Nodosilinea sp. E11: one gene and its partner. The protein of the gene in region 2 interacts with the protein of the main gene of each other region in a pairwise test. Links are inferred from orthologs where the notes say so. Each region holds a gene or a part of one and is shown on either strand. Other genes may lie near its edges. The genes, in order: RRF56_RS12745 and RRF56_RS17460.

What was found.
Region 1: the proteins of RRF56_RS17460 (region 2) and RRF56_RS12745 interact in binary tests that used the Escherichia coli proteins (3 or more experiments, as listed by UniProt). The link is inferred for Nodosilinea sp. E11 from one-to-one orthologs.

What each region holds. Positions count from the first base shown.
Region 1 is NZ_CP136520.1:2,364,966-2,367,906, forward strand. It holds RRF56_RS12745 (YegS/Rv2252/BmrU family lipid kinase), read left to right. Parts: upstream 1-789; coding sequence 790-2,094; downstream 2,095-2,941. Other genes in the region: RRF56_RS12740 (CHAT domain-containing protein), read left to right, coding at 1-731. UniProt on the Escherichia coli protein: In vitro phosphorylates phosphatidylglycerol but not diacylglycerol; the in vivo substrate is unknown.
Region 2 is NZ_CP136520.1:3,441,569-3,449,077, reverse strand. Bases 2,020-4,889 are described here. They hold RRF56_RS17460 (citrate synthase), read right to left. Parts: upstream 4,111-4,889; coding sequence 2,929-4,110; downstream 2,020-2,928. Other genes in these bases: RRF56_RS17455 (Gfo/Idh/MocA family oxidoreductase), read right to left, coding at 4,365-4,889; RRF56_RS17465 (L-lactate permease), read left to right, coding at 2,020-2,668. In the rest of the region: NADH-quinone oxidoreductase subunit NuoH, read right to left, coding at 1-768; more of RRF56_RS17465, read left to right, coding at 998-2,019; more of RRF56_RS17455, read right to left, coding at 4,890-5,372; RRF56_RS17450 (YheT family hydrolase), read left to right, coding at 5,480-6,562; RRF56_RS17445 (DUF4870 domain-containing protein), read right to left, coding at 6,598-6,942; RRF56_RS17440 (HhoA/HhoB/HtrA family serine endopeptidase), read right to left, coding at 7,091-7,509.

The DNA of each region.
Region 1 (2,941 bases), 1.1 Mb from region 2 along the record:
AGCCTACCAGTCCTATTGATCGCCCGGTGGCACTGAGCGATAGGACCACCCAGCCCAACGAAGTCATACTCTCCAGTGCGATTAGCGCCCTCGCCCTCGATCGCACTGCCACCGCCAGACCCCTACTCGAGCAACTGCTCGATCGCCACGACCTCAACGCCGCTGCCTCCGCCCTCATCAATGTTGCCGAACCTCAGCTGCAAGACCCCGATATAGCCTTTGTGCGAGGTCGCCTAGCCTGGCAGCAAATGATCACCGACCCGGCAGTCGGCACTAGCCCCAGCGATGCCCTGCGCGCCTGGCTAGATGCCACCCAAGGTCGCCCCGACTTTCTCGAAGCCTGGGTCGGGCTCGGGTTTGCCCACTATGCCCTCGGTGATTACAGCGAGGCAATCAATGCCTGGGAACGAGCGATCGCCCTAGACCAGAGTCAGCGGCGCGACATTGACCCAGCGGCTGGCCCCCAGGTGGCCAATCCCATTACAGTCCACGCCTATGCCGGGCTAGCCATGGCCTACCACCAAGAAAGCAGCATCACGCTTTTACCCGCAGAGCAGGCTCCCTTTCAGCAGCAGGCCCAGAGCTACTACAGCCAAACCCTGGCTCTCAATCCGGCCATGGTTAACTCCAACACTCTGGCCCTTCACTGGCTGTGGTCGCCAACACTCATTAGCGACTGGCAAACCACTGTAAGTCAGCTAGCCATCAGCGGCACCCCAACTTGGCCCTAGGGCAGAAACTCAGGCCCAAAGTGGGGTGGTAGCATGGGTAAACCTTAGAAATACGGCCATGCCCAGCACGCTCGCGATTCTTGCTCACCCCACGCAAGTAGACACCCTTCTGAGCTGGCTCTTAAAGAACCAGCCGGTATTGACTCACTTTCAAATCATGGCCCCGGCCGAAATGGTTGAGGGCATGGAACGCGGCTGGGATCTAGACACCATAGATTTGGTATCGCTAAAAGACTCTCGGCAGGGGGGCGATATTGAGCTGGCATCCCACATTCTGGCGGGCGATGTGGCGGGGGTGTTGTTCTTTACCGAGCCAGAGGCGATCGCCACAGCCTTTCCCAGTTTTGCGTTGGTGCTGCGGGCCTGCCAACTCCAGGGCATCCCCATCGCCCTCAACGAGGTATCGGCCACGCTGCTACTGCGGGGCATTGCCGAAAGCCAAATCGCCTACCTGATCTTCAACCCAGTGGCTGGGCAGGGCAACCCCAACACCGATCTGGCTTTGATTAAAGAAGTACTAGAGCCCCAGATCATGGTCAATGTGATCATGACTAAGCCCGAGCTAGATCCCGCTGCTCAGGCACGCGAAATTATCGAGCACATTCATTCCAAAAATGAACACGACATGGGCCGCAGCCTGATCATCGCCTCCGGGGGCGATGGCACCGTGTCAGCCGTCGCTGGGGCCGCCATGAACACCGGCATTCCCCTAGGTGTTATTCCTCGGGGCACCGCCAACGCCTTTTCGGTGGGATTGGGCATACCCACCAACCTGCGGGCCGCCTGTGAAACTATTTTGGCGGGCAATACCCACGTGATTGACGCCGCCCGCTGCAATGATATACCCATGGTTTTGCTGGCCGGGGTAGGCTTTGAGGCAGGCATGGTCGACGGAGCCACCCGGCAACTCAAAAACGAGCTGGGCAACCTAGCCTACGTGCTCTCTGGGGTGCGGCAGCTAGCATCTGCAGAGCCCTTTGACGCCACCCTCGAACTTGACGGCGAAGTCACCACCGTCACCACCAACGCCATCACAGTAGCCAACGTGGCTCCCCCCACATCGGTGCTGGCCCAGGGCATGGGCGAAGTGATTCCCGACGATGGCCTACTAGAGGTCACTATCTCGACTAGCACCACCCGACTCCAGGGCATCAATGCCCTGGCCTCTCTCATGGCCGCTGCCGCCTGGGGTAACCCGACCCAGCGCGACGATATTACCTGCCTACGGGTCAAACGCATCAAGGTGACCACTGAGCCACCGCAGAAGCTAGTGATTGATGGCGAAATCTTAGAGGCAAACCCGATGGAATTTGAGTGTTTGCCCCAGGCGCTAACGGTGTTTGCACCGCTGAAAACGGTCTAGCTCTCGCTGATTCCCAGCAGCACCAACCTAGCTGAGTAACCGCCTGGTCTACAAACTATTGCGTCGATCATTGGGCCAGCTTAGGGGCTGGGGTGTCGTTCAGGCCGATATTCTCTCAGCCAGCAGCGCTCTAGGTAACGCACCTGGTGCAAATACCAAAACCGCCAGGGGTTGAGAACGGTTTTATAACTCCGACAAAAAACCGGTTGATAAAGATATGACCAAAGGGGGAACTGCATTGTTCTAAAGTATGGTGATAAATAGGGGCGAAGCTGGTTAGCATTCGCTCAAGAGCTTGTTCTAAGGGCAACACAGCCGACGACCGGGGCCGCTTCCTCAGTATAGACAGATGAAAAAAGAGACCCAACATTGGGTCTCTTAGATGGAACGATATTTAATAATCGAACACAGAATTTAGAAATGGAGCTGACGGGAGTCGAACCCGTGTCCGCTCTGAGTATTAACACACCACTCATTCACAGGCTTAGCCCCTCTAACCCTCAGGGCCGGAACCGCCACTTATCCCGGACGGCGGGATTCTCTAGCTAAGTCTTAGTCAATGGATCCACTAGAGGAAATTCATTGAAGCATCCGTTGGGGTTTGTCTATAGCTCTTAACGGAGTCGAACTATAAACGCTCGCTAACTAAGTTAGATCTAAACTAGGTTTAGACTAGGCGGCAACAGGTGCAGCTTTACGAGCAAAAGGAACGATGTTGTTCGCATTTACGTTTGTTTTGAGCCTTGATTTACGAGAGTAGACTCACTCTCGGCCTGTATCACAGCGTGACTTTCGTCAAAACGTCGAAACCGTTACAGCCCCTTGACGACTCATCATCTTCATTAAT
Region 2 (7,509 bases):
CAGGCCAAACTTCATGCCGGTATATTCGGTCTGGTAGCCCGCCACCAGCTCTTCTTCGGCCTCGGGGAGGTCAAAGGGCAAACGCTCGCACTCCGCCAGGGCCGCGATCCAGAAGATCAAGAACCCAGCCGGTTGCCGCCAGATGTTCCAGCCCAGGATGCCGTAGCCCGACTGCTGGTTGACAATGTCGATGGTGCTCAGGCTATTGGACATTAGCACCACCGCTAATACCGCCAGGGCCATGGGAATTTCGTAGCTGATGGACTGGGCCGCCGCTCGCAACCCTCCCAGTAGGGAGTACTTATTGTTGGAGGAATAGCCCGACATCAATAGGCCAATGGGGGCGATGCTGGAGAGGGCAATCCAGAGGAAGATGCCCACGCCGATGTCGGTAATCACCAGATTTTGGCCAAAGGGCACAATGAGGTAGGACAAAAAGACCGGAATCACCACGATCGCAGGCCCCAGGGTAAACAGAATGGGGTCGGCCTTGGCGGGGGTAATGTCTTCTTTAAAAATCAGCTTGATGCCGTCGGCGGCGGCCTGGAGGGTGCCCAGGGGACCGGCAAATTCTGGCCCAATCCGCTGCTGAGCGGCGGCAGAAATCTTGCGTTCTAGCCATACCGTCACAAAGATACTTACCGTGGCCCCAACCAGAATGACCACCATGGGCAGAGGTAGCCACAGGGCTTTAGCCGCTCCAGCGGGTAACCCCAGATCAACTAGGGTATTGACGAAGCTACCCTGTAGGTCAATTCCTTGATTCATGGGCCAGTCCTTAGCAACGGTACGATTGACTCTAACGAGGAAAAAACAGTTTTTTAGATTCTACCGTCATCTCTCCCCATCCACCGGGGCGAAGGCCGGGGATTCATAGGAAGTTTCGGTAAGAAGTATTGAAGGGGCGTAGGGGCTCGGCACATTCTATGCCATTGTCTCCCTGCTCAGGTCGCCAGATTAGAGTAACCTCTGAGCATCTCTACTTGCCGCTGGCCAGATGCCCCTGACTCTTGCGTTTTTCGTCGCTCTACTTCCGCTGCTAACGGTTTTTTTGCTGCTGGTGGTAGCTCGCCGCCCGGCCAGTCAAGCCATGCCAGGGGCGCTGGTGGTAACGGCACTGGCGGCAGGTCTGGCCTGGCGGGTGCCGGTGAACTATATCGCGGCGTCGCTGGTGCAGGGGGTGGCGATCGCGGCCGAAATTCTCTTCATTGTGTTTGGGGCAATTTTACTGCTCAACGTGCTGCAAGCCTCCGGGGCGATCGCGGTGATTCGTCAGAGTTTGCTGGCGCTGTCGCCCGATCGCCGGGTGCAGATGATCGTGATTGCCTGGCTGTTTGGCAGCTTTATCGAAGGGGCCTCGGGGTTTGGCACTCCGGCGGTGATCTGTGTGCCGCTGCTGGTAGCGGTGGGGTTCCCGGCGATGGCGGCGGTGATGGCCGCGCTGATTATTCAGAGTACCCCCTCGACCTTTGGAGCAGTGGGCACCCCCCTAGTGTTTGGCATGGAGGCGGGGCTGGGCGGGGCCACAGCGGTAGAGGCCGCCCTATCGGCCCAAAACCTAAGCCTGATGGAGTTTATTGCCCAGGTGGGTAGCCGGGCTGCGCTGCTCCATGCGGCGATCGGCACCTTTGTGCCGCTGCTGCTGGTGGTGATCATTACCCGCACTTTTGGTGAGGGCCAGGCCAGGGCTGAGGGTCCACGCCTGTGGAAGTTTGCCCTGGTGGCAGGATTGGCCTTTACGGTACCCTACGCCTTGACGGCCATCTTTTTAGGCCCAGAGTTCCCCTCGATGATCGGTGGGCTGGTGGGGCTGGCCATTGTCGTCACGATCATTCGCCAAGGCTGGCTGCAACCTGAGCAGCCATGGCAGTTCCCGGCTGAAGAGACTTGGCCCGAGACGTGGTCAGGAACCGTGATGCCATCGCTCACTCCGCCACCAGCGGGAATGACGGTGTTCAAAGCCTGGCTGCCCTACGTCTTCCTCGGGGTGCTGCTGGTGCTGTCACGCCTGACGCAGCTGCCGCTCAAGGGCTGGCTTCAGGGCCTACGGGCGGCGTGGACTGGCATGTTTGGCACCACCATCACGGTGGCCTCGACGCCGCTCTACCTCCCCGCCACCATGTTTTTGCTCGTGGTGGCCATCACCTACGTTCTGCACCAGATGAAACCCAGTGATCTGGGCCGGGCCGTGGGGCGATCGCTGCCGATTCTGCAAAAAACCACGCTTGCCCTGGGGGCAGCGGTGCTGATGGCGCGGGTCTTTATTAACTCCGACGTCAACAGTGCTGGTCTGCCCAGCATGCCCTTGGCCCTAGCCGAAGGCATGTCGGCCCTAGCTGGGGGCACCTGGCCGCTGTTTGCCGCTGTGGTGGGCTTGGTAGGGGCTTTTGTGGCGGGCAGCGTCACCGTCAGCAACATGATGTTCTCGCTATTTCAGTTTGGGGTCGCCGAGAATATTGGCGCGCCGCCGTCGCTAATTTTGGCCTTGCAAACCGTGGGGGCCTCAGCGGGCAACGTGATTTGCGTCTCTAATGTGGTGGCAGCAGCGGCCACGGTGGGATTGCTGGGGCGCGAGGGGCTGCTAGTGCGCCAGCTCTTGCCGGTGGTGATCTATTACCTAGGCCTAGCGGGACTCATGGGCATCGTCTGGGCCACAGTTGGGGGATGAGAGGGGGAGGACATCCAGAAACCTTAGAAACGTTCAACCGTTTTTAGGGAAAATGTCTGAACCAGGCTGGCTACAGCTATATCAGGTGTCAAGTTTAAGGGGTGGCCTGAAACCTGACACATTGAATCTGATTACCAGCCAAACAAAAGCCCCCCGACGCAAGCGCCAGAGGGGCAGGAGTTCCTGAAAATCGTCACTGAATCAATAATCTGTGCTGAGGGAGAGAGTGCCCAGGGGGGTCTGACCCATCAGGTGGCTCCCTAAGAAGGCAAAGACACAGAGAAACCCTGTTTGTCCCAAATTTGGGGGCGGTTAGACAGGTCTACATAGCTCTGGCTACGAGGACCAGTGTAGATCTGGGTAGGGCGGAAGATGCGGTTTTCGCCTAGCTGCTCTTTCCAGTGGGCTAGCCAGCCAGCCACCCGGGCGATCGCAAAGATCGGCGTAAACAAATCGGTGGGAATACCCAGCTTTCGGTAAACCAGCCCCGAGTAAAAGTCAACGTTGGGGTAAATGCCCCTAGATCCCAGCTTCTCAGAGACCACCTGCTCCATCTCTAGGGCGATCGCGTAGTACTCGTCCTGGCCAAACTTTTCAAATAACTGCTCCGCCAGCCCCTGCAAAATGGTAGCGCGAGGGTCTTTGACCTTGTAGACCCGGTGGCCAAAGCCCATAATCTTGGACTTCTCGGCAATACAGCGCTCCACATAGGGGCGCACATTCTCGACTGAGCCAATCTGCTCCAGCATCTCGATCACCTCTTCGTTGGCCCCGCCGTGCAGTGGCCCCGCCAGGGTGCCTACCGCCGAGGCGACCACCGCATAGGGGTCAGTCAAGGTCGAGGCCGTCACCATGGCCGAAAAGGTCGAGGCGTTGATGGTGTGCTCGGCGTGCAGCGTCAGGCAAATGTCAAAAATACGGGCCGCCAGCGGGTCGGGCTCGCGCTCGTTGAGCATGTAGAGAAAGTTGGCAGCGTAGTCGAGGTCATCTCGGGGCTGCACGGGGTCGTTGCCCTTACGCATGAGCTGAAACGCCGCCACCATGGTGGGAATTTTGGCCAGTAGCCGCACCACCGCCTGTTGAATGTAGACCGGATTGTCTAACGCCCGGCGCGAGTAAAACAAACCCAGGGCAGCCGCACAGGCTTGCAAAGCATCCATCGGATGGCCACTTTCGGGAAAGCACTTCATCATGTCGCGGATGCGGTACTTGAGGCGACGGTGGTAGCGAATTTCGTACTCAAAAGCCTCTAGTTCGGGTTTAGAAGGTAGCCCGCCCCAAATCAGCAGATAGGCTGTCTCTAAGAAGGTACCGCGCTGGGCCAGCTCCTCAATGGGAATACCGCGATACTCCAATATTCCAGCCTGGCCATCCACAAAGCTAATGCTCGATTGGGTGGCTGGTACACCCTCTAAACCAGGTCTGTACTCACATACGGTCATATAATTCGCTCCCGTTCGCTGACCTATGATTCCAAGGGGGATGAACGCCCCGCCGTCATCAACGCTACCAAATCATCTGATCAACCTTAGCCCTGCTGTCAACTCAGGCCTGTGAACTGTAGCCCCTGCCCAGCTAATTTGGCTACCACCAAGACAGTCATTATAGGTCTGTAACCGTTCCTGATAGGGAGGGTGAAGCATCACAGCCGTGGCGCTCACTGAGGCAAGGTGGACAGCGGGTCGTCGCTACCGGCCTAGGCTACCTCTACCACTCGCCCGGTGGCTGCCGATCGCTGGGCGGCAGTGGCCACCTGCAAGGTATACAGGCTGGCGGCAGGATGGCAGTAGAGTGCTTGCCCGGTGAGTAAGTGGTCGATGACCTGGGCAGTATCGGTGGCAAATAGGCCCCGGCGCGATCCTACCTCAATGGGATGAGTCCCGTCAGCATCGCTGAGGGTGCCCTGGTCGCCCTCAAAGCAGAGATGGCCTTGGTTGCCCGTCACCTCTAGGCGGCGGCTAGTGGCCCAGACATCGGCTCCCTTGCCGTAGACAACCTCGGCGATCAGGCCGGTGGCAAAGGTGAGCTGAGCGGTGCACAGGCAGGTGGTGTAGTAGGGAATGGCGTCTGGGCCGGTATAAAAGCCTGCGTAGTGGTTTTGGCAGTAGACCCGAGCCACGGGGCCAAAGCAGTCGATCAGCCGATGTAGCCGCGACAGTGCCCCCACCAGAGGAAAGCCAAATAGATCGGGGCAGTAGGTCCACTTTGGGGGGGCAGGCCGATTGGGGGCCAAGGTGCAGTAGCGGGCGTAGTAGGGTTGCCCCACGGCTTGTAGATGGGTCTTGAGGGCGCGGTGGGTGCCGCCCAGCAACTCAATGTGCTCGATATGGAGCAGCCGTTGCTTGGTCTCAGCCAGGGACAGCAGGGGCTGGGCCGCCTCGCTACTCAGGGCCAGGGGATACTCGACCACGACGTGGCGATCGCAGTGGAGGGCCGCCGCCGCTACAGTGTCGTGGTCGCGGTTGATGTGGCAAACCATGACGAGATCGAGATCGTGGTAGTCGACCAGGTCTTGCCAAGTTTTGAGGGCCACAGCCCCATACTGCTGGGCAAAGACCTCGGTGTCGGCGGCGCTATGCCCGGCAACGGCGACCAAGCGCGCTCCGGTTATAGTCTGTAGTGCTTCGGCCCGCAGGCGAGCCACAAACCCAGTGCCCACGATGCCTACTCGCACCTGCTCACCCGCTATCCTGCCCTCAGCCATTACCCCAGTACTCCCTTGCTGCGATCGCATCCTACCTTTTTCTCCGTTGGGGGGATGGTCGCGATTGGCTTTCTCTGAAATGCTGTAGGCAGTCTACCCCCGGTTCTATGCCTGCTTTTCTGCACCCCTTTGCAGCCCCCTTTGTACCCCCCTGGTTTTTGCAGAACGGTCTAGCCATGACCCTTTACACCTCCCTGGTGGCTAACCGGTCTTGGCAGCGGGGCTTTACCCTAGGGCCGATCACCTACCAAGACCATATTTTCAAAGGGTATGGGGAGGTGCCGATCTTTGGCCGCTGGGCAGTCCCTGACCGAGCTAAAGGCACCATCATCGCCACCTACGGCATTACTGGCAGCCTCGACGACCAATGGCAGCTAGAAATTCTCAGCCGCAAGGCCTATCACCGAGGCTACGGCATTGTGGTGTTTGACTGGCGCGCCCATGGCAAAACGGGTGAGCTGTCGCCCACCCTCACCTCGGACGGCATCTACGAAGGACACGATTACGTGGCCCTGGCCGCCCAGGCTAAAGCGCTGGGCTGTGCGCCGCCCTTTTGGTTCATGGGGTATTCCCTCAGTGGGCAGCTAGCGCTGTGGGGGGCCAAGGCCGCTATGCAGCGATCGCCAGAAATCGGTCTCGAGCCGGGAGAGGTGGGCGGGGTAGCGGTGGTGTGCCCCAGCCTTGACTCCAACCGATCGCTGAAGTATCTAACCCAGGGGCCGTTGAGAAGCCAGCTTGAAAAGGCGATCTCACGAGAACTCAAGCGCCTCGCCCAGCGGTTATACCAGGCCCACCCCGCTCACTTTGACCTAGCTGCCATCGATCGCGCCAATAACATTTGGGGCTTTGACCACGAATTGGTGATCGCTCGCTTAGGGTTTGCCTCAGTCGAAGACTACTACGCCGCCAGCAGTCCCCTGCCATTCATGGCCGACTTGACCATTCCTACCCTGATTCTCTACGCCGCCGATGACCCCATGTTTAGCCCAGAGATCATCCCCGACCTCCAAAACATTGACGCGGCCAATCCAACCCTCGATCTAGTGTTGACCAACCACGGTGGCCACGTGGGCTACTACAGCAGCAGCGCTGGTCAACGCCAAGCCGGAGACAGTGATCCGTGGTGGGCGTGGAACCGAGCGCTGGACTGGGTGGAGAGGGTAGGTGGGTCAACGCAAACGAAGACGTAGGGGCATTGCCTGCAATGCCCCTAGCAGGGACCCCGCTAGAACAGACGCAGGATCAGGGGATAGCGAAAGACGGTGTTGGGCTTCGTGAGGCTGTGAATGATGCCAAAGATCGGCATGATGAAGTTGACAATGCCCAACACAAACAGCAGGGGAATACCCACCAGCAGCCAGACCAAGATGCCAGCGGCGGTCCACCAGAACCACATGTTTAAGTGAAAGTTGATCGCCTCTTTGGCACTGTCTTTGATCACGGTATCTTCAGAGATCAGCAGAATGGCGATCGGCACGCCGATGGACAGCACCAAAGCATTGAGAAAAATTGAGGCGTGGCTAACAGCGGAGAGAAGTTTACGGGTACCGGTGTCTTCAGTCGATTGCATGGTCGGTCTCCTAAATGAGTTGTAGTGAATGAGTTGTAGTGGTTGTCGTTGGGAACAGTCGTTGGGTCAGGGAAAAGAACGGCCTTAGCCCAGCTTTCTAGGCCTTTCTGGATAGACCAGGCTCTCTCCGCAAGGTGGTAGGACGGCGCTAGTCAGCTTGCTCCCGGAGTTCGGCGGTTTTGACTTGCAGGGTGAGGGGGCGATCGCCCCGCTGAATTTTTAGCTCAATGGCGTCGCCGATTTTAGTGTTTTCAACCTTGACCTGGAGATTGTCGGCACTGCGAATTGAAGTGCCATTGACCTGCAAAATCACGTCGCCCCGGCGCAGACCGGCGTCGGCAGCGGGGGTACCCTCCAGCACGCGGATGACCAACACACCATCGACCTCCGGCAGGACCAGCCCAGAGTTGATATCGGCATTGTTGCGCCTGGCTTGCTCGGGGGTGAGGTTGGCAATCTGCACACCAATGTAGGGGTGAGCTACCGTTTCGCCCCGCGCCAGCGTGTCTTTAATTTCCTTCGCCTTATTGATTGGAATGGCAAAGCCAATGCCCATGGCGTCAGCGC